Regions from separate parts of the Foliimonas ilicis genome, predicted to be linked through region 1. Evidence: predicted binding sites of a transcription regulator. Region 1 holds the regulator's gene; the other holds the start of a gene.

Region 1 (15,155 bases):
GTCCGCATTCTGCGTCAAAGACACAGCAAACGCACGCAGGCTTGGGATCGTCCCAAGGAGGTCTTTCTTGAAATCCTGTACTGCAGCCATCACGACTCAGTCCTTATTCTGAGCAGGTTCGGCTTGCTCAAGCTGGCTGAGAAGCTGTGCAAACCGATCCGGAACATCATCGGATACGAGTTCGTCGTAATATTGCTTCAGTTTGCGGCCAATTTCAGAATTCGCTCCCAGAGCATTACCGGTCTGGCGCGCAGACGCGTCGCCGGAGTTTGGCTTTTTCATAGTCATTCCGTTGGTTTGCCCTGTTATAAATTACCCGCCCCGAACCCAATCGGGACCACCGGTGCGAAACCGGCAGAAACCCGAAGTTGCTGACAAACGCGGTTTTTCCAAATAAGTTCCATCCTAATCGGAACTTTTTAATGAGCAGCGCATTTTGTGCATCGTTGCAATAAAATTGCGTACGTGACGAAACGTCATGCGAGGGAGACGTCCTTATGAGTTTATCCGCTTCAATTGCCCCACACCTGCCCTTTCTACGGCGCTTTTCGCGTGCCGTTTCGGGCTCCCAACAGAGCGGCGATGCTCTCGTGGCGGCAATGCTTGAAGCAATCATCGCCGATGTCAGCATCTTCCCGGAAGCGTCCAATGAACGGATTGCTCTTTATAAGATATTCGCGAAGCTGTTTACCTCGGTCGCAGTGAAAGTGCCTCAGGTTACACCTATCAATGCATGGGAACAGCGTGCCTCCGCCAACCTTGCAGCGCTGGCTCCGCGTCCGCGTCAGGCATTCCTGCTCATTGCAGTCGAGGGCTTCACGAATTCGGAAGCCGCCGAAATTCTGGATGTGAGCGAAGCCGAATTCGAGACACTGGTTTCGCAGGCAAGTTCTGAGATTTCCAGGCAGGTTGCGACCGATATCCTTATCATCGAAGACGAGCCTTTGATCGCGATGGATATCGAAGAAATGGTCGAGAGCCTTGGCCACCGTGTAGTCGGCACTGCCCGCACCCACGCGGAAGCAACCGATCTCTTCAAAAAGACGAACCCGAAAATGGTTCTCGCTGACATCCAGCTTGCCGATGGCAGCTCAGGCATCGACGCGGTGAATGAAATTCTCGCATCATCGACGGTGCCCGTCATTTTCATCACGGCATTCCCTGAACGCCTTTTGACCGGAGAGCGGCCCGAGCCGGCGTTCCTGGTGACGAAACCGTTCAACCCGGAAATGGTGAAGGCACTTATCAGCCAGGCGCTGTTCTTCGACAGGCAGGCCAAGGCCGCAGCCTGACACTCAAAAATATTTCCGCTCAAAAAGGCCGCTTTTCACAAGCGGCCTTTTCTTTTGCAAGGAACCAAAGCTAAGAGTTTGCGTTCTATTGCAGACATTCAAGGAGGCTGAAATGCTCTACTGGGCTCTCGTATTTCTCGTCGTCGCGATCATCGCAGGCGCGCTTGGGTTCGGCGGCATTGCCGGCACTTCTGCGGGCATCGCCCAGATTCTGTTCTTCGTATTTCTGGCCTTTCTCGTCATCTCGCTCATTGCAGGTCTTTTCCGCAGAGCTTCGTAATCGAAGAACGGGCCAATGATATACTGGAGGCCGTCCCCCCTCAGATGGCGTCCAGCTAACCGCCGGGTACAATTGCTTAATTGCAGTTTGCCCGGCGGACTCTTGTTAAGGTTCGCTTTTTTGGGAACCCTTGCCGAACAATCCCGTTCACGCTGACGGGGAATATTTGGATTATGGTCGGAACACACAAGAGCTTGAAGAACGAGCAAGATACCGATCTCAATCGTCAGGTTGCCGAGGGTAATCCGGAGTTTGGTCGCAGCCTCCTTCACGTTCTTAAAAACACCGGCATTTCCGTTCTCTATCAGGACACCGAGCTAAATACGGTGTGGGGTCAAAACATATTCCCCGAACTGGAAAACGCTGTGCTTTCCGATGGGATGGGCCGGCTGTCTGCAAGCGGCCAGCAGTTGAGCCGAGTTGCCGCTGTTCGTAGAAACGTCCTTTCCACTGGCAAGGCCGAGCGGATCGACGCGGCAGTTACCACACCGCAAGGTATCCGATGGTTCAAGATATGGATCGACGCCGATAAAAATGCAGCTGGAGAGCTGCAAGGCATAGTCACCACCGCTATAGACGTTACCGAAGAAAGACGCCGCGAACAGACGTTGAAAACACTTCTTCGCGAAGTCGCGCATCGTTCCAAGAATCTGCTTGCCATCATTCAAAGTATTGCAACGCAGACCGGACGACATTCCGGGAACATCGACACATTCCTGAGCCGTTTTCGCGGCCGTATCCAGTCGCTTGCCTCATCGCAGGATCTTGTGACGTCATCCAATTGGCGCGGCGCGGATTTGTGGGAGCTGGTCGCAGGACAAGTCGGCAAATACAGCGACAACCTCCAGAAGCATCTGCGGCTTGATGGCGAGAAGCCTTATCTCAATCCGAATGCCGCGCTGCATATAGGATTGGCGATTCATGAACTCGCGGCCAATTCGGCAACCTATGGAGCTCTGTCAAAACCGAGCGGTTTCGTGGCTGTGTCCTCAAGTCTGGTCCCGAGCGAAACTGGAAAGCCGGCTCTTCAACTTCTTTGGCGTGAGCAGGTCGGCGGCGTGACGTCGCTTTCCGAGAAACGCTTCGGCAGTATCGCATTGGAAAAGGTGGTTCCTGCCTCGCTCAACGGCGAGGCGAGCCTGTCTCTGGACGATGGCTGGCTCGAATATCGGCTGCTCATTCCCAGTGGCAGTTTCGAGCTCGAATAGAGCAACAGTTTAAAAAACGTTATTTTCGGACCATCTTTATTCCTTCATGTGGAACTCTCGCGCTTCTACCTGCGTTTCATGGTTGAAAGGGTTTCATCATGGAACACATTGCAGCAGTGCTTTTGATCGTTGGATGTTCAAACTCGTTGCAGGAATGCAAAGAGCTTCCAGCGCCCGTGCCGCTCTATGAAGCAGCCGAAGATTGTCAGCGCGAAAGCGGTGACATGATCCGCGCATATCATGGGAAATTCGAAAAAATCTTCGGAACGTGCGTTGTCGTAGACCCGGCACTTGAAGAAGAGGATGCCGAGCTGGTCTGGGATATAACGCCCAAGGGCAAGCTCGAGGCATCGATCGAGCGTCCGAACGCGATAGTGGCTTCCAATGTGAACGCCACGCGCAAGACTGCAAATCAGTAACAAACTTGGCAACACTCCACGGCCAGTGGACTATCCAGAGGGTTGAGACATGAAGAAAATTATCATTGCAATGGCAGCAGTCGTGGCGCTCGCCGGTTGTACGACGGCGGAAAACGATGCGGCACTTGGCGGCGTAGCGGGTGCAGCCATCGGTGGTCTGGCAACTGGTAAGGTTGGTGGCGCGCTGGTCGGCGGCGTGGTTGGTGCAGCTTCTGGCGTTCTGCTTGGTGCCGCGACCCGCAAGGGCGAATGCCGCTTCCGTGACCGCAATGGCCGCATCTACATCGCAGCCTGCCCTGCAGGCTATTATTGAGGCGTAAAAACGAGGCGTCGCCAAAGACGCCTCTTTGCCTCTGCGTGATTTCACTCGTTCAGAGGTATCGTGATGGTGATGACGATTCCGTCATCACCAAAGGCGCGTTCGATCGTGCCCCTCAATTCGCGCACGATATTCATATCGATAAGCTTGGTACCGAAGCCGGTCTTCTCCGGCGGATTGATCTTTCCGCTACCAAGCTCTTCCCATCGCAGCGTAAGAACTTTGTTTTTGACCTCGTTTTTGACGAGCCAGCTAACCCGCAGGGTGCCCTCTTTATTCGCACGGCCATATTTGATGGCATTGGTGGCAAGCTCGTGAAACGTCAGCCCCATGGCCTGCGTCGCCGTCTCGTTCAGCATAATTTTGGGGCCGTCCATCGCGTCGGCGGGAAGCTCGCCGCCGAACACCTGCCCTAGCTCCATCCGCAACAGCTCTTCCATATCGGCCTTTTGCCCATATGATCGTGTCAGCATGTCCTGCGAATTCGACATGGCCTGAAGGCGCGCGGAGAACGACGTCGCAAATTCATTCATATCCTTGGAATGCGCCGCCGTCTGACGCGACATCGCCAGCACCCGCGCAATCGAATTTTTGATGCGATGCTTCATTTCCTGAAGCATCAGATCTTTCTCGGCCAGGCTGGACTCGGTCGTCTCGTGAAGGGCCGATATGGCCTCGAAGGCGCGCTGCTGATAGCGCGCGACCAGTGCCACCGCTCCCGCCAGAAGCAGGCCGAACAGCCCCAGCGCAAACGGCATGATACGCGAGGATGGCGGGGCGAATTCCGCTGACGGCCTGAAAATCACGCTCCAGCGCCGCCCCGCAACGACGATCTCGCGCATTGCCAGCAGACTTCCGCCATATGCCTCCGAAAGCGGCGCTGCAGAGCGGTACAGAAGATTCTGGTCGCCAACTGCGGTATCGAATATTTCCACCTGAACCGGCAGCAACGGCGCACGTCCGAGCGTGGCATGAAACAGATCAGCGCTGCGGAATACGATGTAAAGAAGCCCGCCTGCTGTCGTCGAGGTTGGCTCAACTTCCGGTGTCACGGTCAGGAAAATCAGAAACCCGGGATAGGTCTGGCTGCTGCCGGTCGCTTCGCCGAGCATCACGCGGCCTGTCGCACGCGGCTCACCCGTGGAAATGGCGCTCTCGATGGCCGGACGCCGGATCGGGTCGGTCATCATATCGTAGCCCATACCGGAACTGTTATCTTGATCTCGCGGCTCGAACAGGACGATTGGCGCACGCAACGTCAAATCCGTCTCCGGGTAGACTTCCTTTTGTCCATCACCGTGCTGCGCAAGTTCGCTTTCAACCGCGCCTTCTTGCCCCTTTTCGATCAGCCGCACGAAGCCAATGCCACGTAACCCTTCGAAATTGTCCGAAACGTTCAGAGCGTCGAAGAAGGATTTGAATTCGGAAGGATTGACGGTCCCCTGCTCTACCTTGAACAGCGCCTGTGTCGATCGCAGCAGCGACATGTGGAGATCGACACGGCTTTGAATGCGATTGAGCGCTTCGTCGGCTGTCGCATCAAATTTGATGCGCGCAGCTTCCTGCGCGGCAAAATATGCAAACAGAGCAACAGCGGCAGCGGCAATTGCCACGGCAAAAAACACGACGCCTGGAAAAAACTTCTTCAAGTCGAATACTGCCGGTTTGATCCCACCATATTCCTTATTAGCGTCTGGCTACGCGAATGCAAACGCACTCGCGTAGCTGCCAATAATCGGGAGAATCTGTCCGTTCAGCTTTTGACGACAAGCGCGCCCGGACCCGGAATGGCGCCCGGAGGACATTTGCCAAGAATGATCATGCCAAGCACTTCATCCTGGGTCACATCACTTGTCTTTGCTGTGCCGACCACCTGACCGTTTTTCATGACGCAGACCCGATCCGAAAGATCGAACACGTCGTGAATATCATGGCTGATGAGGAAGATACCGATACCGTCCTGCTTGAGCTGCTTTACCAGTTCACCAACCTGCGCGGTTTCCTGAGGACCGAGAGCAGCCGTAGGCTCATCCATGATCAGAATGCGTGCATTGAAGAGAATAGCCCGTGCAATCGCCACTGACTGACGCTGACCGCCCGAAAGCTTGCTGACCGGATCCTTGAAGCGCTGGAACCTCGGATTGAGCCTGCCCATGACCTTGCGGGCTTCGGCTTCCATGGCAACATCGTCAAGCGTGCCCCAGCTGGTCTTCAGCTCACGGCCGAGAAACAGATTGGCTGCAGCATCCACATTGTCCGCCAAAGCAAGCGTCTGGTAGATGGTTTCGATACCGTATTTCTTGGCATCGCGCGGATTGCTGATCGAAGCTTCCTCGCCATTTACGAAGATCGTGCCTGCATCGCGCTTATAGGCGCCGGACAATATCTTGATAAGCGTCGACTTGCCCGCGCCATTGTGGCCAAGCAGCGCCACGACTTCTCCCGGAAAAAGATCGATCGAGGCGTCGTCCACGGCACGAATGCCACCGAAGGCGATCGATATATTCTTCATATCGATCAGAGGGGTTTGCGTTTGATCCATCGCTTTTCTCCCCGATTACTGCGTGCGACGGCGATAAAGCGTGTCGAGCCATACGGCCACGACCAACACTATGCCGACCACGATGTTCTGAAGCGGCGTATCGACGCCGAGAAGGACCATGCCCGATTGCAGAGACTGCATCAGCAGCGCACCCAGCATCGCGCCTGCAACCGTGCCGACACCGCCCGAAAGCGACGTGCCGCCGATAACCGCTGCCGCGATGACCAGAAGCTCGTCCAGCGTGCCTTGCGCGTTGGTTGCCGCATTGAGGCGCGATGTCGAGATTGCCGCACCGATTGCCGCGAGAAAGCCCATCAGCATGAAGATTTTCATCGTTACCCAGCGGGTGTTGATGCCAGCGAGCGCTGCCGCCTCCGGGTTGCCGCCGATGGCGAACACATAGCGTCCGAAGCGGGTTCTGGTCGTGATGAAGGTCATGATGATGCCCGCAGCGATCGCTATCAGAACCGGTATGGCGATGCCATGCGCGATGAACAATCCGCCTTCGGGAATGGTGATATTGTTGGCTTCGGCATAACGCCGGACTGTGCCTGCTGGCCAAGGATAGGAATTGGCGACCCACACGGCACCGAGAATGACGCCGCAGGTCAATACGCCAAGGAACGTTTCAGCCCATACGGGGCGAAGCGGAAACTTGAAGCGCTTGCGCTGCTTGCGACCTGACAGCAGCATGAAAACCACTGCGGCACATGCAACAAGGCCGACGATCCAACTTGCGGTCGCACCTATAGAGCCATCCGGCCCGCCGCCCATCAGGCGGAAAGTGGCATCCATCGGGGCGACGGTCTGGCCACTTGTGACCCACCAGGCCGCACCGCGCCAGACAAGAAGTCCGCCAAGCGTAACAATGAAGGCAGGGATGCTGAGATAGGCAATCAGAAAGCCCTGAAACGCTCCGATCGTGACGCCCACGATGATACCTGCGGCAAGCGCGATCATCCAGATTGTAGGGTCGCCCAGCGGGAAACCCATCATTCTGGGGAGCCAGACAGCTTGCGTAACACCCATGACCATACCAGCAAAGCCAAGCAGCGAACCGACTGAAAGATCGATATTGCGCGTAACGATCACCAACACCATGCCGGTCGCCATGACAGTGATGGATGATGACTGAACGGAAAGATTCCAGAGGTTTCGCGGCGTGAGAAACAGGCCGTTCGACAGAAAATGAAAGCTGATCCAGATGACCAGCAGCGCGCCGACCATGCCGAGCATGCGGGTGTCGATTTCCGTCGCCTTCAGAAACCTTGCGACCGGTCCAAGCTCGGACGATCTTGCTCCGTCCGGCATTCCGCTCGATGCCACTTCACTCATGAAGTCCTCCCGACAGTACGGCTTGTTCCGTTACTGTGAACATGGACCGGAACCGAACGCCATGTTTGGCTACTTCGGGACAGGTCATACGATAGTTTGAACCATGATCAGGCTTCGTACCAGCCCGATCTAGACCCCAAGAAAAACGCCGCGGCTTCTTGGCCGCGGCGTTTCGCTAAATGGTCAAATTATTTGCAGGCCGGAACCGAACCGGCAGCAACGCCCTGACAGACAACGTCCTTCGAGACCCAGCCTGCGTCGATGATGACGTCAAGATTGTCCTTCGTGATCGGAACAGGCTTCAGGAACACCGAGGTCATCTCGACCTTGTTCGGACCGCCATCGAACTTCACTGCGTTCGGAATCTTGTCCATCTCAGTTCCGTCAGCAAGCTGCGAAGCGATTTCGGCAGCCGTCTTTCCAAGCTCACGCGAGTCTTTCCAGATCGACACGGTCTGCGTGCCAAGCGCGATGCGGTTCAGCGCAGCATGGTCGGCATCCTGCCCGGAAACCGGAACGGAACCGGCAAGGCCCTGTGCGTCGAGTGCAGCAATTGCACCGCCTGCGGTACCGTCATTGGCCGCAACGACTGCATCGACCTTGTTGTCGTTTGCGGTCAGGAACTGCTCCATGTTCTTCTGCGCGTTAGCCGGCAGCCAGCCATCGGTGTAGGCTTCGCCGACATTCTTGATCTTGCCGGAATCGATCGCTTCTTTCAGCACTTCCATCGCGCCCGCAAACAGGAAGTCTGCGTTCGGATCGGCACCCGAGCCTTTGATGAAGACATAATTGCCTTCCGGCTTCACGTCGAACACGCCCTGCGCCTGCATGCGGCCGACTTCCTTGTTGTCGAACGTCAGGTAGAAAGCGTCCTTGTTTTCGATCAGGCGGTCATAGCCGACGACCGGAATGCCTTCGGCGACGGCTTTTTCGACAGCCGGTCCGATTGCGCTGGAATCCTGCGCAAGGATGATGAGCGCGTTTGCGCCCTGGCTGATCAGGCTTTCAACATCGGTGAGCTGCTTTGCGGCAGACGACTGCGCATCGGCCGAAATATACTTGTCGCCCGCAGCTTCGAGAGCTGCCTTGATGGCGGCTTCATCGGTCTTCCAGCGCTCTTCCTGGAAATTGGACCAGGAGACGCCGATGATCTTGTCTTTCGCCTGTGCCGCGACCGAAAGCGATAGCGACATGGCAACGCCCGCCAGAATGGCGGTGGTAAACTTATTCATGATTTCCTCCCAAGCGCCGGAAAGCGCGACTACGATTATAAAGCGTCAGAGCAGCTTTTTTTCGAGCTCCGAAATAAATAGTGGCGCAAGCCGTGACTTCTGTCAATATCCGCCTGTACGCCGTAAACGGGCCCTCACGAACAAGAGGCCCGCGACGGGTGCGGGAGGAGTTAAGCCACATGCCGGCTGGAATAAGACATGATGATTTGCGACGCCGGAACAGGGCGATGGTCATCGCTGAAGTGCGCCGCTCGGGACAGCCATCTCGAACCTCCATAGCGAACGCCACGGGCCTCAGCCATTCCACCATATCCGCCATCTCGTCCGACCTTATGGGTGAGGGAATTCTTGTGGAGACGGCCTCGGCAGAAACAGCAAAATCAAGGCGCGGAAGGCCTCAGGTGGGATTGGGTCTTAATCCGAAGGCCGCCGCCACGGTCACGATCGTCCTGTCCCTCAATCATCTGGTAGGTGCTCTGATCGACTATTCCGGGGTCATGGTCGCCGAAGAAAGCTGCAAGCTGCCGACGCTCGAACTCTCTCAGGAAGAGCTGATTGAGGCATGTATCGCGATGGTCGAGCGTCTAGTCAAAAAGAACAATACGCAACGTAAGATCCTGCGCCTGATGATCGCCGTGCAGGGCATCACTGATTCGCATTCGCGCAAGATGCTCTGGTCGCCGATCACCAGCCACACAGATCTGGAACTGGCCGATCTGCTCGAAAAACGGTTCGGAATTCCCTCGACCGTCGAAAACGACTGCAACATGATCACAGTGGCGCTGCGTTGGCGCGATCCGGATCGCTACAAGAACGATTTCATCGCCATCCTGCTGTCGCACGGCATCGGCATGGGACTGATGCTCAAAGGTGAATTGTTCACCGGCACGCATTCATCCGGCGCCGAATTCGGCCATATGAACCATCTGCCGCATGGCGCGCTTTGCCGGTGCGGACGGCGCGGCTGCGTCGAGGCCTATGCCGGAAATTATGCGATCTGGCGCAATGCCCACGGTTTGGCCGAAGATGTAGCCCCACTGGTCGACATAGACGACGCCGACATGCTGGAACTTGCAGAAAGCGCCCGGAATCATCCCGGCCGCGTGCGCGACGCGTTTCATACCGCAGGCGAGGCAATTGGCTATGGTTTGGGAAGCATGTTCGCGCTGATTGACCCTGCCCCGGTCGCCGTTGTCGGCATAGGGGCCGCGGCTTTCGATCTGATCGAACCATCACTACGCGACGCGATAGCCAACACCGCAGGCGGACAGCACAACAAGGCAATCAGCTTCGCCGCGATCCCGGACGAGTTCTCGCTCATCCGCGAGGGCAGCGCCATGCATGCGCTGACCCATATCGACAGCGCGATCTTCGCGCCGGGCAACGGTACGAAGACCTAGAGCCCTTTTGATAATTCGCCCTGCCGAGGCATATAGTGTGGTTTTCGAGAACCGGAGCGGAGCGTACATTTGGTACGTGAGCACCGGAAGCGCAGAAAACTGCGCTAGATGTCCGGCAGGGTAGAATTTGCAAAAGGGCTCTTAAAGCTGGTCTTCCTGGATCGCGTAACCCGCGCCGCGTATCGTGCGGATAACGTCCGGCATACGGCCTGTGTTCACCGCCTTGCGCAGACGACCGACATGCACATCGACCGTTCTTTCGTCGATGTAAATCGTTTCGCCCCAGACATTGTCGAGCAACTGGCTGCGCGAGAACACGCGGCCCGGATGCCGCATCATGAATTCCAGCAGCCGGAATTCCGTCGGCCCGAGCTTGATCTCGCTTTTCTTGCGATAGACGCGATGCGCTTCGCGGTCGAGCATGATGTCGCCGACCTTGAGAATGCTCGAAAGCACTTCCGGCTTTGCCCGGCGCAGAAGCGCCTTCACGCGTGCCATGAATTCAGGCGTCGAGAACGGCTTGACGAGATAATCGTCGGCGCCCGTCGCAAGCCCCCTCACCCGGTCGCTTTCTTCGCCGCGCGCCGTCAGCATAATGATCGGCAACCTTTGCGTTTCAGGACGCATGCGCAGCCTGCGGCAAAGCTCGATGCCCGAAATCGCCGGGATCATCCAGTCGAGCACCAGCAGATCGGGAACGTTTTCCTGCAGCCTGATCTCGGCCTCGTCGCCGCGCGCGACGACCTCGACCTGATAGCCTTCGGATTCGAGATTGTAGCGAAGAAGAACGCCAAGGGGTTCTTCGTCTTCAACCACCATGACTTTTGGTGCGATCATCGCATTTCACCCGTCATTCTACTCGGCAAGAACCGTCATCGTGGTTTCATCGAGTTTAGGTCTGTTCGGTGGCAATTGCTCGCCCGTCATCACGAAATAAGCATTTTCGGCAATGTTGGTCACATGGTCGCCGATGCGCTCGAGGTTCTTCGCGCAGAACAGAAGATGCGTGCACGCCGTTATGTTGCGCGGATCTTCCATCATATAGGTCAGCAATTCGCGGAAGATCGCCGTGTATTTGACGTCAATCTTCTCGTCTTCGGCGCGAAGCGTGCGCAATGCATCCGGTTCGCGCGCGACATATTTGTCGATGACCAGCTTCACCTGATCCAGAACCAGCGCGGCCATGGAATCGATGCTGTGCGACAGGCTCTTCGGCGCCGCCGTCTGGCCGACCGCGCTGACGCGCTTTGCGATGTTCTTCGCGAGATCGCCGATGCGCTCCAGATCGCCGGCCATGCGGATCGCGCCGACGACAGCGCGAAGATCCTGCGCCATTGGCTGGCGCTTGGCGATAAGCGTTATCGCACGGTCATCGAGTTCGCGCTGTTTCGCATCCATGATCGCATCTTCGGAAACGACGCGCTGGCCGAGTGCGGAATCCGATGAAAGCAGCGCACGAATGGCGTCCGCGACCATCGAACCGGCATTGTCGCCCATTTCACGAATAAGGCGGTCGATCTGCTCAAGTTCTTCGTCAAAGGAGGTGACGGTATGTTCGCCCATGATCTGTCCTCGTATCCCAACCGTCAGCCGAAGCGGCCGGTGATGTAATCCTGCGTGCGCTTGTCGTCCGGGTTGGTGAACATCTTTTCGGTCGCACCCTCCTCGACCAGATAGCCGAGATGGAACATCGCCGTGCGCTGCGAAACGCGGGCTGCCTGCTGCATGGAGTGCGTGACGATGACGATCGTGTAGTTCTGGCGAAGTTCGTCGATCAACTCCTCGACGCGCGCAGTCGCAATCGGGTCGAGCGCCGAGCACGGCTCGTCCATCAGGATCACTTCCGGTGAAACGGCAATTGCGCGCGCAATGCAAAGGCGCTGCTGCTGGCCGCCCGAAAGCCCAGTACCTGGTTCCTGAAGCCGATCCTTCACCTCGTTGAACAGACCGGCCTTCTGCAGGCTGCTTTCAACGATCTTGTCCATCTCGGTTTTGTTCTTGGCCAGACCGTGAATGCGCGGTCCGTAAGCGACATTCTCATAGATCGACTTAGGAAACGGATTAGGCTTCTGGAACACCATGCCGACACGGGCGCGCAGTTCGACGACGTCGATCTTCTGCGTGTAGATGTCCTCGCCGTCCAGCGTGATCTTGCCTTCGACGCGGCAGCTTTCGATCGTGTCGTTCATGCGGTTGAGGCAGCGCAGGAAGGTGGACTTGCCGCAGCCGGACGGGCCGATAAGCGCCGTAACCTGCTTTTCGCGCACGTTCAGATCGACATCGAACAGAGCCTGTTTTTGACCATAGAAGACGCGAACCTTTTCGCCCTTCATTTTCAGTTGTTCGTTCGTCTCTGTCATTCGCTTACCCAGAACTGCTTCTTCTACTGCTTGTTCGGTCATTATGTTCATAATCCGTGCTCCTACCAGCGCCGTTCGAAACGGCGGCGAAGTATGATTGCAGTGATGTTCATTGCCGCGAGGAAAAGCAGCAGGATGATGATGGCTCCCGAGGTGCGCTCCACGAAGGCGCGCTCGGCCTCATTGGCCCACATGAATATCTGCACCGGAAGCGCTGTCGCCGGATCGAATGGCGTTGATGGGAAGTTGGCAACGAAGGCCACCATGCCGATCAACAGCAGCGGCGCGGTTTCGCCGAGCGCCTGTGCAAGGCCGATGATCGTGCCGGTCAGGATACCAGGTGCGGCCAAAGGCAGAACGTGATGAAACACCATCTGCATTTTCGATGCACCGACGCCAAGTGCGGCAGCACGGATCGACGGCGGCACGGCCTTGAGAGCGGAGCGCGTCGCGATGATAATCGTCGGCAGCGTCATAAGCGTCAGCACCAGACCGCCGACGATGGACGCGGATCGCGGTAGCCCGGCAAAATTTATGAAGACCGCCAATCCCAAAAGACCGAAGACGATGGAAGGCACGGCCGCGAGATTGTTGATGTTCACTTCGATCAGATCGGTGAAGCGGTTCTTCGGCGCGAATTCTTCCAGATAGATGGAAGCGGCAACGCCGATCGGCAGCGCCAGCACCAGCACGATAGCCATCATGTAGAGCGAACCGATGATCGCAACACCCATGCCGGACGTTTCCGGGCGGCTCGATGCGCCGAAGGTGAAGATACCCGTATTGAACTTCTCTACCATCGAACCGTCAGAGGTAAGCTGGTTCATCCAGGTCACCTGCTGGTCCTTGACCTTGCGGCGCGCTTCGTCGACGCGCAGATCGATCTGCCCCTTATGGGCGGAATCGACGTCGGCATTGGCCAGCACCCAGACATTCTGCGTCGTACTTATGATGGACGGGTCTTCGACCACCATGTCGCGAAGCTGCGTGCGAACCCCTTGCGAGATCATGCCGCCGAGCAGACGCGACTCCGCGCGGCTTGCGCCATCGAGATTGACGCCAAGCTTGGTCGCAAGCGCATCGCGGGCCAAAGTTGAATAATTCGCCATCTGCAGCACGGACGGATCGGTCGCACGTTCGTTCTTCGGATCGATCGTTTCCGCATTAAAGGTGATCGGAAGGCTGATCGACGTCTGCCAGAAAGCCGTGTGACCATCGCGCACGACGGTATAGAGCAGCGCCAGCAGGAAAAAGATGCCGAGCGCGATTGCGACGATGCCGTAGATCTTGAAGCGGCGCTCTGCAGCGTAGCGCTTCTTGATCCCGATATCCCGCCGCGGACGGGCAGCCGTGGTGCCGACGTCTTGGGTGGTGAGGTCGGTCATTCGTACTGCTCCCGGTATTTGCGGACGATGTAGAGTGCGAAGATGTTCATCGCGAGTGTGATGACGAAAAGCGTGATGCCGAGCGCGAAGGCGACGAGCGTCTGCGGCGAGGTGAATTCGAGGTCGCCCGTCAACTGGTTGACGATCTTGACCGTGATGGTGGTCATCGCGTCGCCGGGATTGATGCTGAGATTGGCGGCGACACCCGCCGCAAGCACCACGATCATCGTTTCACCGATAGCGCGCGATCCGGTCAGAAGGAGTGCGCCGACAATACCCGGAAGTGCTGCCGGAAGGATAACCCGCTTCATCGTTTCGGAGCGCGTTGCACCAAGACCCAGCGAGCCGTCATTCATGGCGCGCGGAACCGCGGTGATGATGTCGTCCGACAGCGAAGACACGAACGGGATCAGCATGATGCCCATGACAAGGCCCGCCGTCAGCACGCTCTGCGCGAGGATGAAGGGTTGCCCGCCATAAAGTGCTGCGCTCAGATCACGCAGGAACGGACCGACCGTAACCAGCGCGAAGAAACCGTAGACGATGGTCGGGATACCGGCCAGAAGTTCAAGCACCGGCTTGACGATACCGCGTACTCGTCGCGAAGCGTATTCGGCCATGTAGATTGCTGCGAAAAGGCCGATCGGCACGGCAAACAGCATCGCCACAAGCGCGATATAGAGCGTGCCTGCGAGAAGCGGAATGAGGCCGAACTGTCCCGCCGCGCCGCCCGAACCGGCTGCTGCAAAACGCGGATCCCACACCGTTCCGAAGAAGAAGGTCATCGGCGATACGGAATTGAAGAAAGAAATCGTCTGGAAAAGCATCGAAAGCACGATGCCAACCGTGGTCAGGATCGCGATGGTCGATGCCGCAAGCAAAGCCCACAATATGACACGCTCGACATTGTTGCGCGCGCGTGCCCGCAAAGCGATGCGGGAAAGGCCGTAGACGGCACCAGCCGCAGAAAGCAGAATTGCAATGATCGCCGCATACCGCGCCGACCCATCGGTCATCGCGTTATATTCCTTGGCGGCGGGGATCATATAATCCTCGCCATTGGCGGCAATCGCGACACCCTTGGAGCCGAGAACGCTGCGCAACTGCTCAAAGCCCTGATCGGCCTCGGCCAGTTCGGTGTTGTTCAAACGCCTAAGCCCGCCACCGATGCTCTTGATCATCCCGACGACAAGCGTCTGGTTGCTTTCCGGCATGGATTGAACGGTCTCAGGCAATCCGGACTTCAATGAAGTTTCGACGATCGTCGGGCTGGCGATTTTCCAGGCCGCGAAAAGAAAGAGCGCGGGCAGAACGGCGAGAACCAGAACGAATGCGCCGTGGTAGCCGGGCCTCGAATGCGGCTTCTCGCCACCAGCGGATTGC
Region 2 (15,155 bases), 550 kb from region 1:
GTCGAATCCGTGGACGACAAGGCCGCGCTAAAGCCTTTCGTCATCGCGAAGGTGTTGACGGCATCGCGCCACCCGGACGCCGACAAGCTTCAGGTGCTGACGGTCGACACGGGCGACGGCAAGCCGGTGCAGGTCGTCTGCGGCGCGCCAAATGCGCGGGCCGGGCTGCTCGGCGTTCTCGCTGCCCCAGGCGCCTATGTTCCGGGCATCGATGTCACCCTGTCGGTCGGCAAGATTCGCGGTGTCGAAAGCCACGGCATGATGTGTTCCGAGCGCGAGCTGGAACTGTCGGACGAGCACAATGGCATCATCGACCTGCCGGAAGATGCGCCTGTCGGCATGTCGTTCGCGACCTATGCGAAGCTTGACGATCCGCTGATCGAGATCAATCTGACGCCGAACCGCCCGGACGCCACCAGCGTCTACGGCATCGCGCGCGATCTGGCGGCAAGCGGCCTCGGCACGTTGAAGACCGCGCCGGTCGAGCCTGTTGCGGGCAAGGGCGAAACGCCGGTCAAGGTCAACATCGAAGCGACCGAACTCTGCCCCGGCTTCGCCTTGCGGCTGGTGCGCGGAGTCAAGAATGGCGCATCGCCGAAATGGCTTCAGCAGCGGCTGATTGCCATTGGCCTGCGCCCCATCAATGCGCTTGTCGATATCACCAACTACATCACCTTCGACCGTGGCCGCCCGCTGCACGTCTTCGATGCTGCCAAGGTGAAGGGCAACCTCACCGTTCGCCGCGCCACGCAGGATGAGACGGTGCTGGCGCTGGATGGCCGCGAATACAAGCTCAACCCGGAAATCTGCGTTATTGCCGATGAGGCAGGCATCGAATCCATCGCAGGCGTGATGGGCGGCGAGCATTCGGGTTGCGACGAAAACACGACCGATGTGTTGATCGAATCCGCACTCTGGGAGCCGCTGAATGTCGCGCGCACCGGTCGCGGCCTCGGCATCATCACCGATGCGCGCTACCGCTTCGAGCGCGGCGTCGATCCCGAATTCATGGTGCCGGGCATCGAACTTGCGACGAAAATGGTGGTCGAGCTTTGCGGCGGCGAACCGGCGCAAACGGAGATCATTGGCTACAAGCCTTACCAGCCGAAGATCGTCTCCTTCCCGCTTGCCGAAGTAAAGCGCCTGACGGGCATTGAAGTGCCGAAAGCCGAAAGCCTCGACATTCTTTCGCGCCTTGGTTTCGAGCCGAAAGGCAGTGGCGATACCGTCGAAGTCGCGGTGCCGTCATGGCGTCCCGATGTCGATGGCAAGGCCGATCTGGTCGAAGAAATCATGCGCATGCATGGCGTTGATATGATCGTGCCGCAGCCGCTGACGAGCCATGATGCCGTCAACGCCCGCATCCTGACGACGTTGCAGATCCGCACCCGTTCTGCGCGTCGTGGACTTGCCGTTCGCGGCATGATGGAGGCCGTCACATGGTCGTTCATTCCTGCCAAACACGCTGAGTTGTTCGGCGGTGGCAAGCCGTCGCTCAAGCTGGCAAATCCGATCGCAGCCGATATGTCGGATATGCGCCCGTCGCTTCTGCCGGGACTTATTTCGGCAGCACAGCGCAATGCCGCGCGCGGCTTTGGTGATGTCGCTTTGTTCGAAGTGTCTGGCACATATGAAGGCGAGACGCCGGAAGGGCAGCGCCGCGTCGCGGCGGGTATTCGCCGTGGCACTGCAAAACTCGAAGGACCGGGCCGTCAGTGGAGCGGCAATTCAGCGAGCGTCGGCGTGTTCGACGCCAAGGCCGATGCGCTGGCAGCCCTCGAAGCCGCAGGCGCGCCGGTCGATAAGTTGCAGATCGAGGCAGGCGGACCGGAATGGTATCATCCGGGCCGTTCCGGCACGATCAAGCTCGGACCGAAGACCGTTCTTGGCACCTTCGGCGAATTCCACCCGAAGACGCTGGAAGTGCTGGATGTGTCCGGCCCGCTTGCCGGTTTCGAAGTCTTTCTTGATGCGATTCCAGAGCCAAAGCAGAAGCCGACGCGCACCAAGCCGAAACTCGAGCTCTCAGCCTTCCAGGCGGTAAAACGCGACTTCGCCTTCGTCGTGGACAAGCAGGTCGAGGCCGGAACGCTAACGAAAGCCGCCGCATCCGCCGACAAAAAGCTGATTTCCGGCGTCAATGTCTTCGATATTTTCGAAGGCGCATCGCTTGGCGAAGGCAAGAAGTCTGTGGCGATCGAAGTGTCGATCCAGCCTGTCGAGAAAACGCTGACCGACGAGGATTTCGAGGCTCTGGCCACGAAAATCATCGAAAACGTCAAGAAACAGACCGGCGGCGCACTGCGCGGATAGTAATATTCGCGGGCGATTGCCAAAGTCGCCCGCGGCTGCTCTGGAAAATCACGTAATCTCTGGCCCTTCATCTCTTTTTCGGGCAAAACCCCTGTGAGTTTTTGTGAAAAGGGAGGCGGAATTCGTGTTTCGTTGGGGAATTCTATCGACCGCCAAGATTGCGCGGGAGCATCTTCTACCTGCCATACAGGACGCCGAAAACGGCGTTGCGACAGCGATTGCCAGCCGCGACCTTTCGCGCGCGCAGGATCTCGCCAGCCGTTTCGGTATTCCGTATGCCTTTGGTTCTTATGAGGAATTGCTGGCGTCGGACACGGTCGATGGCGTCTATATCCCGCTGCCGACATCGCAGCATGTCGAATGGGCTGCCAAGGCCGCCGAAGCCGGAAAGCATGTGCTGGTCGAAAAGCCACTGGCGCTCAATGCCTCGGAAATCGAACCGCTGATCGAAATTCGCGACCGCAAGAAGGTCGTGATTTCTGAAGCCTTCATGGTCACCTATCACCCGCAATGGATAAAGGTGCGCGACCTGATTTCTCAGGGCGCCATTGGGCGGTTGCGGCACGTGCAGGGCGCATTTTCCTATTACAATGTCGATCCCGGCAATATGCGCAATCAGGTCTCGCTCGGCGGCGGCGCGCTGCCCGATATTGGTGTTTATCCGACGGTCGTCACGCGCTTTTCCACGGGCAAAGAGCCGCAGCGCGTTCAGGCGACCGTCGAGCGCGACGCGAAATTCGGCACCGACATCTATTCCTCGATCCGTGCCGATTTCGGCGATTTCGAGCTGTCCTTTTACCTGTCGACGCAATTGGCTGCGCGCCAGACAATGGCGTTTCATGGCGACAAGGGTTTTATCGAGGTGGCCTCGCCGTTCAATGCCGGTCTTTACGATCATCACCGCGTCGAACTGCACAATCAGAATCATTCCGAAGCGCAGATTTTCCGCTTTCCGGCGACAAACCAATATAGACTTGAAGTCGAGGCTTTCGCGCGCGCGGCGTCCGGCGAAAACCAGCGTGTTTTCAGTCTTGAGGAGTCAGTCTTGAACCAGAGGTTGATCGACGCGATATTCCGCGCTGGCGATAAGGATGGTTGGGAAGCCGTCTAGTTTTCAGGAACGGGTTTTTCCTTTGTTGGACATGCTTTGAAGCGCTTGCGTGTCGCAATGCCTCTTCTTATATACGCCGCAATGCCGTAAGGGCTGCGCGTGCAATCGTGCCCCTTGCGTAATTTCTGAGACAGGGGCTGCCGCCGGAACGCCTTGATGGGTCCTGGCAGCCTGCTTAGTGGAGAGAAAAGATATGGCTAAAGTAATCGGTATAGATCTGGGTACGACCAATTCCTGCGTTTCCGTCATGGACGGCAAGGACGCGAAGGTCATCGAAAATGCTGAAGGCGCACGCACCACGCCTTCCATCGTCGCTTTTACGGATAGCGACGAGCGCCTCGTTGGCCAGCCGGCCAAGCGTCAGGCGGTAACGAATCCTGAAAACACGATTTTTGCGGTGAAGCGCCTTATCGGCCGCCGTTATGACGACCCGGTGACGGAGAAGGACAAGAAGCTTGTCCCGTATCACATCGTCAAGGGCGACAATGGCGACGCATGGGTAGAAGCTGCTGGCAAGAAGCAGTCGCCAAGCCAGATTTCGGCGATGATCCTTCAGAAGATGAAGGAAACGGCGGAAGCTTATCTCGGCGAGAAGGTCGAAAAGGCCGTCATCACCGTTCCTGCCTATTTCAACGACGCTCAGCGTCAGGCCACCAAGGATGCAGGCAAGATTGCCGGCCTTGAAGTTCTGCGCATCATCAACGAGCCGACCGCTGCTGCCCTTGCCTATGGCCTGGACAAGCGCGAAGGCAAGACGATCGCTGTCTATGACCTTGGCGGCGGCACCTTCGATATTTCCGTGCTGGAAATCGGCGACGGCGTGTTCGAAGTGAAGTCGACCAATGGCGACACCTTCCTCGGCGGTGAAGATTTCGACATGCGTCTCGTCGAATATCTGGCAGCCGAGTTCAAGAAGGAACAGGGCATCGACCTGAAGAACGACAAGCTCGCTCTGCAGCGCCTCAAGGAAGCTGCGGAAAAGGCCAAGATCGAGTTGTCGTCCACCACGCAGACCGAGATCAATCTGCCCTTCATCACCGCCGATGCTACTGGCCCGAAGCACCTGACGCTGAAGCTCACCCGCTCGAAGTTCGAGCAGCTGGTCGACGATCTGGTGCAGCGCACCGTCGCGCCCTGCAAGGCAGCGCTCAAGGATGCGGGCCTCAAGGCTGGCGAAATCGACGAAGTGGTTCTGGTCGGCGGCATGACCCGCATGCCCAAGATCCAGGAAATCGTGAAGCAGTTCTTCGGCAAGGAGCCTCACAAGGGCGTCAACCCGGATGAAGTCGTTGCGATGGGCGCGGCCATTCAGGCAGGCGTTCTGCAGGGCGACGTCAAGGACGTTCTGCTGCTCGACGTGACCCCGCTTTCGCTGGGCATCGAAACGCTGGGCGGCGTGTTCACGCGTCTCATCGAGCGCAACACGACGATCCCGACCAAGAAGAGCCAGGTGTTCTCGACCGCCGAGGACAGCCAGTCCGCCGTGACCATCAGGGTCTTCCAGGGTGAGCGCGAAATGGCGCAGGACAACAAGGCGCTCGGCCAGTTCGACCTCGTCGGTATTCCGCCCGCACCGCGGGGCGTGCCGCAGATTGAAGTGACCTTCGACATCGACGCGAACGGCATCGTCAACGTGTCCGCGAAAGACAAGGGCACCGGCAAGGAACACCAGATCCGCATTCAGGCATCGGGTGGTCTTTCGGACGCCGACATCGAAAAGATGGTCAAGGATGCGGAATCGAACGCCGAAGCCGACAAGAAGCGTCGTGGCCTCGTCGAAGCCCGCAATCAGGCAGAAGCGCTGGGCCATTCCTCGGAGAAGTCTCTGAAGGAGTATGGCGATAAGGTTTCGGAAGCCGACCGCACGGCAATCTCCGATGCGATCGCTGCGTTGAAGACGGCTGCCGAAGGCGATGACCTCGAAGACATCAACGCCAAGACGCAGAGCCTTGCAGAAGCTTCGATGAAGCTCGGTCAGGCAATGTACGAATCGAGCCAGGCGGAAGCTGCCGAAGCCGACGCCAAGGCCGATGCAGCCAAGGACTCCGACGTGGTCGATGCTGATTTCGAGGAAATCAACGACGACGACGACAAGAAAAAGTCTGCCTGATCCAATACGCAGATAGACATGAAAGCCCGGCCATCGCGCCGGGCTTTTTTGTATCGGCCCTCTGTCGCAACTTCAGCGTGCATTAAGCTTGTCTAAAGGAAGTCCGGCGATGCTTGCCTCAAGGTGGTAGAAATATCATCAGGGGCCGTGCGGTATCTGCCGCGGGCAATGGGCTGAGGTCGGGCATTTGCATTTCAGGACGCTAGAGATTTGGCGGCTGTCCGCTGCACTTGCGGTGATGATGTGGCATTTCCTGCGCTATGCCCCGCCGGGACATGAGGCTGCCAGCGCGGCTCTGTTTCGTCTGCTGCCGCTCATGGAAATGTTTTTCATGATCTCCGGCTTTCTGATCATGCTGCGCTATGCCGATACGCTGATGACCGAGCCGGGTTCGTTCAGGCGCTTCATCGTGCGCCGCCTGGCGCGGCTCTATCCGCTCTATCTCGTGACATTGATATTCTTCTGCATCGTCGGCCTCGCCTTGCATCTGGGCTATGTCCAGTCGGATCAACCGGAGCGCTACGCGTGGTCGGCGCTACCCGCCAATATCGTGCTGATCCAGGCATGGGGCGTGACTGACGTACTGACCTTCAACTATGTCGGCTGGACGCTTTCGGCGGAGTGGTTCTGCTATTTGACCTTACCCGTCATCGTGCTCGCCTATCGCTGGTATGGAATGTGGGGACTGGCGACTGTCGCGGCGGCCTCGATCGTGGCGCTGGAGATTGCGGTGGCTTTCGGCTGGATCCCGTTTCCGAGCTGGCTACAGGCCAATACATGGGGCGCATACCGTGCCTTCGCCGATTTTGCGCTCGGCGCGCTGGTTGCCATTGCGGTGCGCGACAGCAAGTGGAAGCTTTCCAGCCTGATACCGGGTTGGCTGTGTTTCGTCGCCGCGCTCACGGCCATGGCAACCCTGCAGAATGCTTATGTGATCGTACTGCTGCTGGCTGGAGCGACGTTTCTGGCCGGACTTGCAGAGCGCAATGAGCCGGAAGCCGCGCATTATCTGAAACCGCTTCACCCTATTGGCCGTGTTTCCTTCGGTATCTACATGATCCATCCGGTCATCGAGAGCATTCTTCTCGCGGTGGTGTGGCGCAAGATCGTCGAGCCTATGAATGTGATGAGCTTTTATACCTATTGGTATCTTCCGGCGATCACGGTTCTGGTGGTGGCAATGCTTTCGGATCGTTATTTCGAAGGTCCGGTAAGCAAATATCTCAACGCCCGCTTCGGCGGCGTTGCGAGGCCAGCCGGCGAAAGAAGTGCTGCCTAAGGGCCACAAACCCATTTTACTTGCCTTGAGTCGAGATTTTCTGGCGAAAATTGCGCGTTTGATTGCCGCGCCCTATGGCATACGGGCTCGCGGTTTACTAAATCGAGTGCCAGTCGCGGCGAAAAATAGGCATACAACAATGCATCTCGCTCGAAAAACTGACCACGCGGTTCACAGGACAAGATGAAAGCTGATTTCTACGAAACCCTTGGCGTTCAAAAAGGGGCCGACGAAAAGGAACTCAAAAGCGCGTTCCGCAAGCTTGCGATGCAATTCCACCCGGATCGCAATCCGGGCGACAATGCGTGCGACCACAAGTTCAAGGAAATCAACGAAGCTTATGAGTGTCTGAAGGACCCGCAGAAGCGCGCTGCCTATGACCGTTTCGGCCATGCGGCCTTTGAAAATGGCGGCGGCGCGGGCTTCCAGCAGAATGGCTTCGGCGGCGGCGGTTTCGCGGATATTTTCGAAGACATTTTTGGCGACATGATGGGCGGACGCCAGCGCCGCTCTTCCGGCGGTCGCGAGCGCGGTGCCGATCTGCGCTACAATATGGAAATCTCGCTGGAAGAAGCATTTAATGGCAAGACGGCGCAGATCAGGGTTCCGGCCTCGATCGCCTGCGACGAATGCTCAGGCTCCGGCGCGAAGCCCGGCACGCAGCCCGCAACATGTTCGATGTGTGCGGGCGCCGGTCGTGTCCGCGCCGCACAAGGTTTCTTCTCAGTCGAGCGCACCTGCCCGCAATGCCACGGCCGCGGCCAGACGATCAAGGATCCTTGCCCGAAATGCGCGGGCCAGGGCCGCGTGACAGAGGAACGTTCGCTCTCCGTCAACATTCCGGCAGGCATTGAAGATGGCACCCGCATCCGGCTCGCCAATGAAGGCGAAGCGGGAATGCGAGGCGGGCCTTCTGGCGACCTTTATATTTTCCTGTCGGTGAAGCCGCACGAGTTCTTCCAGCGCGACGGGGCGGACCTTTATTGCAAGGTGCCGATCTCGATGACGACTGCTGCCCTTGGCGGTCAGTTCGAGGTGACGACGCTCGACGGTACGCAGACGCGCGTAAAGGTCACCGAAGGCACGCAAAACGGGCGGCAGTTCCGCCTGAAGGGCAAGGGCATGCCGATCCTGCGTCAGCCCAATATAGGCGACCTCTATATTCAGGTCGCGGTCGAAACGCCGCAAAACCTGTCGAAGCGCCAGCGCGAATTGCTGCAGGAATTCGAGGAATTATCGTCCAAGGAAAACTCGCCGCAATCGAGCGGTTTCTTTTCCCGCATGAAGGATTTCCTGGAATCCTTTAGCGAGCGCTGAACGGCGCTGGTTCGTCGCACCTTTAAAGGATTTAATCGCCGCCGAGTGGGTTCACTTGGCGGCGAATTGCTTTAATATTTCAAAGGCGACGTTTTGCTGCTTTTTTGCGCCGCCAGCTTGCCTTAGCGTCAACGGGCGAATAAGTATCGCAACACTGCTGTTTTCGAGGAGAAGACCTCAATGAGTCGAGGACCCGGATTGCGCAAGGCAATCGCTGAAAAGTTCGACGATGAGGTGCGATTCTTCAAAGGGTGGATGGACAAGCCAAAGGCTGTCGGCGCGATATTGCCGACCAGCGCGATCACCTCGCGGCGTATGGCTTCCGTCATCGACATCCATTCCGGCCTGCCTGTCCTTGAGCTTGGACCGGGTACCGGCGTTATCACCAAGGCCATTCTCGAACATGGCGTGAAGCCGGAAAATCTCTACGCCGTGGAGTATTCGCCGGAATTCGTGAACCATCTCCATCGCCTGTATCCGAAGGTGAACGTGATCGAGGGCGATGCTTTCGATCTTGATCGTACACTTGCGCATGTCGAGCCGAAAACCTTCGATGCGGTGATTTCCGGTGTGCCGATGCTGAGCTTTCCGGTAGCGAAGCGCATTTCCTATCTGAACGCCGCGCTGGACCGTATTCCGCACGGTCGCCCGGTCATGCAGATCACCTACGGACCCAAATCACCGATCCCGCCGGGCCTTGGCGATTATACGGTCGAGCGGTTCGACTTCGTCATCCGCAATATTCCGCCCGCGCATTTGTGGATTTACCGGCGCGCCAAGCGCAACTGACTTTTCCGCCTGTGGAATCTCGGCCATGCACTCGCTCTCGTTTTGACAGCGAGCGCGCAGGCCTATATCCCGAACACACCGAACTTCGGAGCGCTTCTGGATGAACCCCAAAATTCTCGTCTTTGCAGGCTCGATAAGAACAGGCGCATACAGCGGCCGCACGGCAGATGCCGCACAGCGCGAACTGGCGCTTCAGGGCGCCGAAGTCACTCGCATTTCACTGGCCGACTATCCCTTGCCGATCATGGACCAGGATCTGGAAAAAGAGCACGGCGTGCCGGAAAACGCGATGAAACTGGCGCGGCACATTGCGGCGCATGACGGCCTGCTGATCGCCAGCCCCGAATACAATTCATCGATCCCGCCGCTGCTGAAAAATACGATCGACTGGGTAAGCCGTATTCACAAGGATGGCGGCCGTCCGTTCAAGCCGTATAGTGGCAAGGTAGCAGGGCTGTGTTCCTCATCCGATGGGAACTTTGCGGGCATACGTGGGCTTTATCATCTGCGTTCCGTGCTGATGAATTGTCAGATCGAAGTGATCACGCCGCAATGTTCCGTGCCGCGAGCGCATGAAGCCTTCGACGAGAATGGAGATTTCCATGAAGAACGTACGCGCAAGGCCATGGAAAACGTCGTGCGCACGCTGATTGATCGCGCGCACCAGTTGTCAACGAGGAGCGAAGCATGAAGCCTGCAGACCATCTCATTGTCGGATTGGACGTGCCGAGCGTGAAGGACGCGGAAAGCGTCGTGCGCGATCTGGATGGCATCGCGAATTTCTACAAGATCGGCTACCAGCTTGCCTACGCCCCCGGCGGGCTCGATTTCGCGCGCGAACTGGCGAGCGGCGGCACGAAAGTCTTCCTCGATCTGAAACTGCTCGACATCGACAATACGGTCGCCAAGGGCGTCGAGAACATCGTGAAAATGGGCATGTCCATGCTGACGCTGCATGCTTATCCGAAGGCGATGCGGGCTGCCGTGGAAGCCGCGCGTGGTAGTAACCTTTGCCTTCTCGGCGTGACCGTCCTGACATCCATGGACGAGCGCGATTTGATTGAGGTCGGCTACGAATACGATCCGCATACACTGGTCCTGCGCCGCTCCGAACAGGCGCTGACTGCCGGAATGGGCGGCATCGTCTGCTCGGCAAGCGAGGCGTCTGCCGTGCGCCGCATCGTCGGGCCTGATCTGGCGGTCGTGACGCCTGGAATTCGCCCGGCAGGCGCGAATCATGGCGACCAGAAACGTGTGGTGACGCCAAGCGATGCGCTTCGCAACGGTTCCAGCCATCTGGTCGTTGCACGGCCGATCGTTGCAGCATCGGATCGCCGCGCTGCGGCACAGGCCATCCTTGCCGAAATGGCAGGCGTAGCCGCCTGATAAAATCATGAGTATTGCAATGTCAGAAAACGCCAGGCGCATCCCCGGCCTGATCGCCGGTGAAATCAACGCGAAGGCAGAACAGGTCGCCGCTGCGATAAAGCTGCTGGATGAAGGCGCGACCGTGCCGTTCGTCGCGCGCTATCGCAAGGAGGTCACGGGCGGGCTGGACGACACGCAATTGCGCACGCTTTCCGAACGGCTCGTATATCTGCGCGAACTCGATGCGCGCCGCGATGCGATCCTCGATTCGATCCGCGGACAGGGCAAGCTAACCGACGAACTTGCCGGCAAGATCGCAATCGTGACGACCAAGGCCGAGCTAGAAGACATCTATCTACCCTACAAGCCGAAGCGCCGCACGCGCGCCGAGATTGCGCGCGAGCGCGGGCTGGGGCCGCTGGCGGAAGCGATTATGGGCAATCGAGCGCTGGTTCCAGCTGAGCTTGCCGCTACTTATGTGGGCGGTGAAGTTGCCGACGTGAAAGCCGCACTCGAAGGCGCGCGCGACATCATCGCCGAAGGCATTTCCGAAAACGCCGACCTTCTCGGTCGCCTTCGTGCGCATATGCGCGAAAACGCATTTCTTCGCTCGAAGGGCGTCGAGGGCAAGGAAGAGGCGGGCGCGAAATTCTCCGATTACTTCGACCATCGCGAGCGCTGGGCGACCGTCGCCGGGCACCGCGCGCTGGCCATGCTGCGCGGTCGCAACGAGGAATTCCTGTCGCTCGATATTGAAGTCGATGCCGACGACACGGCCAAGGTGAAGCCTGTCGAGCGGATGATTGCCCGCGCCTATGACGTAGCATCGATGCAAGCCGGCGATGTCTGGCTGATGGAGGTCATTGGCTGGGCATGGCGCGTGAAACTCTCGCTCAGCCTCTCGCTCGATTTGATGCGCGAATTGCGTGAACGCGCTGAAGAAGAAGCGATCAAGGTTTTCGCGCGCAATCTGAAGGATCTGCTTCTGGCCGCACCTGCCGGTTCACGCTCGACTATGGGTCTCGATCCGGGCATCCGCACCGGCGTCAAAGTCGCGATCATGGACGGCACCGGCAAGTTGCTCGACACGACGACCGTTTATCCGTTTCCGCCGAAGAACGATGTGCGCGGCACGCAGGCCGAGCTTGCGCGGCTTATCGGCAAGCATGGCGTCGAACTGATTGCCATCGGCAACGGCACTGGCAGCCGCGAAACCGAAAAGCTCGTCGCCGACATGCTGTCGGATATGCCTGCACCCAAGCCGCAAAAGGTGATCGTCTCGGAAGCCGGTGCGTCCATCTACTCCGCCTCACAGACGGCGGCGACGGAGTTCCCCGGCCTCGACGTTTCGCTGCGCGGTGCCGTTTCCATCGGGCGCAGGCTTCAGGACCCGCTTGCCGAACTGGTGAAGATCGAGCCGAAATCGATCGGCGTCGGGCAATACCAACACGATGTCGATCAATACCGTTTGGGGCGCTCGCTGGAAGCTGTCGTGGAAGATGCGGTGAATGCGGTCGGTGTCGATCTGAACACGGCGTCAGCGCCGCTTTTGGCCCGCGTTTCAGGTGTCGGCGGATCTCTGGCGGAAGCGATTGTTGCGCATCGCGACGCGACCGGGCCTTTCTCGACACGGCGCGGCCTGCTCGACGTTCCGCGCCTCGGCCAGCGCACATTCGAGCAATGCGCGGGCTTCCTGCGCATTCCCAATGGCAAGGAGCCGCTGGATGCTTCAGCGGTGCACCCGGAAGCCTATGGTGTTGCCCGCAAGATTGTTGCTGCCTGCGGCCGCGATCTGCGCACGCTGATGGGAGACAGTGCAGCGCTCAAGGCGGTCGATCCGCGCGCCTTCGTGGATGAGCGTTTCGGCCTGCCGACCATTCGCGACATCATCGCTGAAATGGAAAAGCCGGGCCGTGACCCGCGCCCCGGTTTCAAGACCGCAACTTTTGCCGACGGCATCGACGACATAAAGGATTTGAAGCCCGGCATGACGCTTGAAGGCACGGTCACCAATGTCGCGGCCTTCGGTGCCTTCGTCGATATCGGCGTGCATCAGGACGGGCTCGTGCACGTCTCGCAACTGGCCGACCGTTTCGTGAAAGACCCGCATGAAATCGTCAAGGCAGGCGATGTCGTGAAAGTGCGCGTGACCGAGGTCGACATCAAGCGCAAGCGCATCGGCCTGACCATGCGCAAGCATGATGGCGATGCAGGGCGTCCTGCGCCCTCGCAGGACAGAACGCCGCGTCACCAGCCGAAGCAGCAACCGTCTCAAGCCAAGCCGCAGCAATCACAAGGCTCGTTTGGTACGGCATTGGCTGATGCTTTCAAGAAGAAGTAGGCCTAGAGCCCTTCATATTTGGATAGAAAAGCTGGCGGGACAGCGCCCCGCTCTGTCCTGCCGGACATCTCCCCCACGAGGGGGGAGATTGGCTTTCCGCTTTTGCAGGCGCCAAGTTTTGCAACAATCAAAATTGGCGAAATCATAGATGAAATCTAATCTCCCCACCTGTGGAGAAGATGTCCGGCAGGACAGAGGGGGGCGCTGTCCCGCCTACGTTTCTATTTAAAAATAAGTGCTCTAAACAGTCCCGGACACATCCGCGAAGGCGAGCGCCTTACGGATAGTAGCAACCAGACGTTCGCCGCCGATTTCCGGTGTGTCGCTGTTGTCGATGCGCGTTACGGGAACGTCCGATTGCGCGATAACGGTGCGTGCAAGCCTTGCCGAAATCTCGTTGCTGCCTTCACGTCCGCGCGCGGCGAGCCTGCCTGCGAGAATGTCTTCCGACGCTGTGACCTCGATCAGCGTCACATTGGCGTAGCGATCGAGCAAAGCGGGAATGATTGCGCGTGAGACATTCGCGATCACCACGCGGCCGTCCTCAATGTCGAGATCGGCACTCGCCGGTATGCCGTAGCGAAGATCGTGCGCCGACCAGCATATGGCGAAGGCGCCTTCTACCTCGGCCTTCTGGAATTCGGCATCGCTCAGCGTGTCGTGATCTTCCGTGCTGTCGCTCTCGCGCGTGATGACACGGCGGGCGAAGCAGACATCTTCCAATCCGGAAAGTTGCTTGCGCGCATAGGCGATCAGCGTGTCCTTGCCTGCCCCGCTTGGGCCGGTCACCGCGATGAACACGCCGTTTCGAAGGGGCAGGTGGCTGCGTGTCATCTCGCGTTCGATCAAGGCTGAAACCATCATTCCATTTTGCGCTCCCGGCGCCGTACAATCAACATTCCGTCACTCGAATCCATCATGCCATAAGCGATTTCTGTGACGGATTGACGAAGCCGGAAGTGCAGGGGCGTTGCGCTCGGCTTGGCCATGCTGGTATTGCGCAGCCATGAGACAAGCAGTTTCACAAAGACCGATGGGATCGGGCGAATGATCGCTCTGCCGGAGCTTCCCGTATCGATGGTGCTGAAACCTTTGGCGCAGGCGCTGGAGGATGGCAGCAGTGCCGTGCTGGTCGCACCGCCCGGTGCGGGCAAGACGACGCTTGTGCCTTTGGCGCTTCTCGACGCTCCCTGGCTGGGTGACGGGAAAATCCTGTTGCTGGAACCGCGCCGGCTGGCAGCGCGTGCGGCAGCGCGCAGAATGGCCTCCCTGCTTGGCGAAGAGCCCGGCGGAACTGTCGGCTACACGATGCGCATGGAATCCCGCGTCGGGCCGAAAACGCGCATTCTGGTCGTCACCGAAGGCGTGCTGTCGCGCATGATTCTGGACGACCCGGAATTGAAGGGCGTCAGTGCTGTTCTTTTCGACGAGTTTCATGAGCGGTCCCTTGATGGCGATTTCGGACTGGCGCTTGCGCTCGACGTTCAGGGCGCGTTGCGTCCCGATCTGCGGCTGCTCGTCATGTCGGCGACGCTGGACGGCGCGCGTGTTGCAAGGCTGCTTGGAGATGCTCCGGTGATCGAGAGCGAAGGACGCAGCTTCCCCGTCGAAATCCGTTATTCCGAACGCCCGGCCGGAACACCTGTCGAAGATGCGATGGCCAAGACGATCCGCGAGGCACTTTATTCGGAGGAAGGCAGCGTGCTTGCCTTCCTGCCCGGCCAGCGCGAGATCGAGCGCACCGCCGAGCGATTGAACGGGCATGTCGCAGACAATGTCGATGTGGTTCCGCTTTACGGAATGCTCGATGGCAAGGAGCAGGACGCTGCAATCCGCCCGCCGCCGGAAGGCCGCCGGAAGGTGGTGCTGGCAACCGCGATTGCAGAAACGTCGATCACGATCGACGGCGTGCGTGTCGTAATCGACTCCGGCCTGTCCAGATTGCCCAAATACGAGCCTGCCAGCGGCCTGACGCGGCTTGAGACGGTTCGCGTGTCGCGAGCCTCTGCCGAACAGCGGGCGGGCCGTGCAGGTCGCACAAGGCCCGGTGTGGCGATAAGGCTCTGGCGCACCGAGCAGACGGCAGCGCTTTCAGCCTTTACGCCGCCCGAAATCCTCGAAGCGGATTTATCGGGTCTGTTGCTCGACTGCGCAGCTTTCGGTGTCAGCGATCCGTCGAGCCTGGCATTTCTCGATCCGCCGCCTGTTCCCGCGTTGAACGAAGCGCGCGCGCTTCTGGAGCGGCTGGATGCGATCGATGGTGCCGGGCGGTTGACCCCTTCGGGTGAAAGGATGCGTGGTCTGGCACTGCCCGTGCGGCTCGCGCATATGGTTGCGGAGGCAGCGGGTGATGGTCATGCATTGGAGGCTGCCGAAATTGCCGTTCTTTTGACCGAACGCGGCCTTGGCGGCGACAGCGTCGATCTTGAGCGCAGGCTTTCGCGTTTCAGGACGGACAGATCGCCCCGCGCTACTGCTGCCCGGAAACTGGCTGAGCGGCTGGCGAAAGCTTCGCCTTCATCGAGAA

The links. The regulator PhoB, encoded in region 1, activates phosphate uptake and scavenging genes when phosphate is short. The targets are predictions, from matches to a motif close to TGTCATNNANCTGTCAT.
Region 2: a site for PhoB is predicted at 13,565-13,581, ahead of phnN (phosphonate metabolism protein/1,5-bisphosphokinase (PRPP-forming) PhnN). Genes of this name have one in related genera too.

Annotation. Positions count from the first base shown of each region.
Region 1 is NZ_JBDUUH010000001.1:751,207-766,361, reverse strand. Features, by position in the region: gene ABFT80_RS03805 (RNA polymerase sigma factor) at 1-90, opposite strand, end outside; gene ABFT80_RS03800 (NepR family anti-sigma factor) at 97-282, opposite strand; gene ABFT80_RS03795 (response regulator) at 498-1,292, shown strand; gene ABFT80_RS03790 (DUF1328 domain-containing protein) at 1,405-1,572, shown strand; gene ABFT80_RS03785 (sensor histidine kinase) at 1,653-2,780, shown strand; gene ABFT80_RS03780 (hypothetical protein) at 2,879-3,199, shown strand; gene ABFT80_RS03775 (hypothetical protein) at 3,249-3,512, shown strand; gene ABFT80_RS03770 (CHASE domain-containing protein) at 3,563-5,167, opposite strand; gene ABFT80_RS03765 (ATP-binding cassette domain-containing protein) at 5,272-6,060, opposite strand; gene ABFT80_RS03760 (sugar ABC transporter permease) at 6,076-7,395, opposite strand; gene xylF (D-xylose ABC transporter substrate-binding protein) at 7,584-8,627, opposite strand; gene ABFT80_RS03750 (ROK family protein) at 8,807-10,027, shown strand; gene phoB (phosphate regulon transcriptional regulator PhoB) at 10,169-10,864, opposite strand; gene phoU (phosphate signaling complex protein PhoU) at 10,883-11,590, opposite strand; gene pstB (phosphate ABC transporter ATP-binding protein PstB) at 11,614-12,438, opposite strand; gene pstA (phosphate ABC transporter permease PstA) at 12,450-13,772, opposite strand; gene pstC (phosphate ABC transporter permease subunit PstC) at 13,769-15,155, opposite strand, start outside.
Region 2 is NZ_JBDUUH010000001.1:201,907-217,061, reverse strand. Features, by position in the region: gene pheT (phenylalanine--tRNA ligase subunit beta) at 1-2,313, shown strand, start outside; gene ABFT80_RS01050 (Gfo/Idh/MocA family protein) at 2,438-3,424, shown strand; gene dnaK (molecular chaperone DnaK) at 3,618-5,534, shown strand; gene ABFT80_RS01040 (acyltransferase family protein) at 5,722-6,813, shown strand; gene dnaJ (molecular chaperone DnaJ) at 6,997-8,130, shown strand; gene pmtA (phospholipid N-methyltransferase PmtA) at 8,311-8,919, shown strand; gene ABFT80_RS01025 (NADPH-dependent FMN reductase) at 9,020-9,610, shown strand; gene pyrF (orotidine-5'-phosphate decarboxylase) at 9,607-10,305, shown strand; gene ABFT80_RS01015 (Tex family protein) at 10,325-12,628, shown strand; gene phnN (phosphonate metabolism protein/1,5-bisphosphokinase (PRPP-forming) PhnN) at 12,869-13,492, opposite strand; gene hrpB (ATP-dependent helicase HrpB) at 13,676-15,155, shown strand, end outside.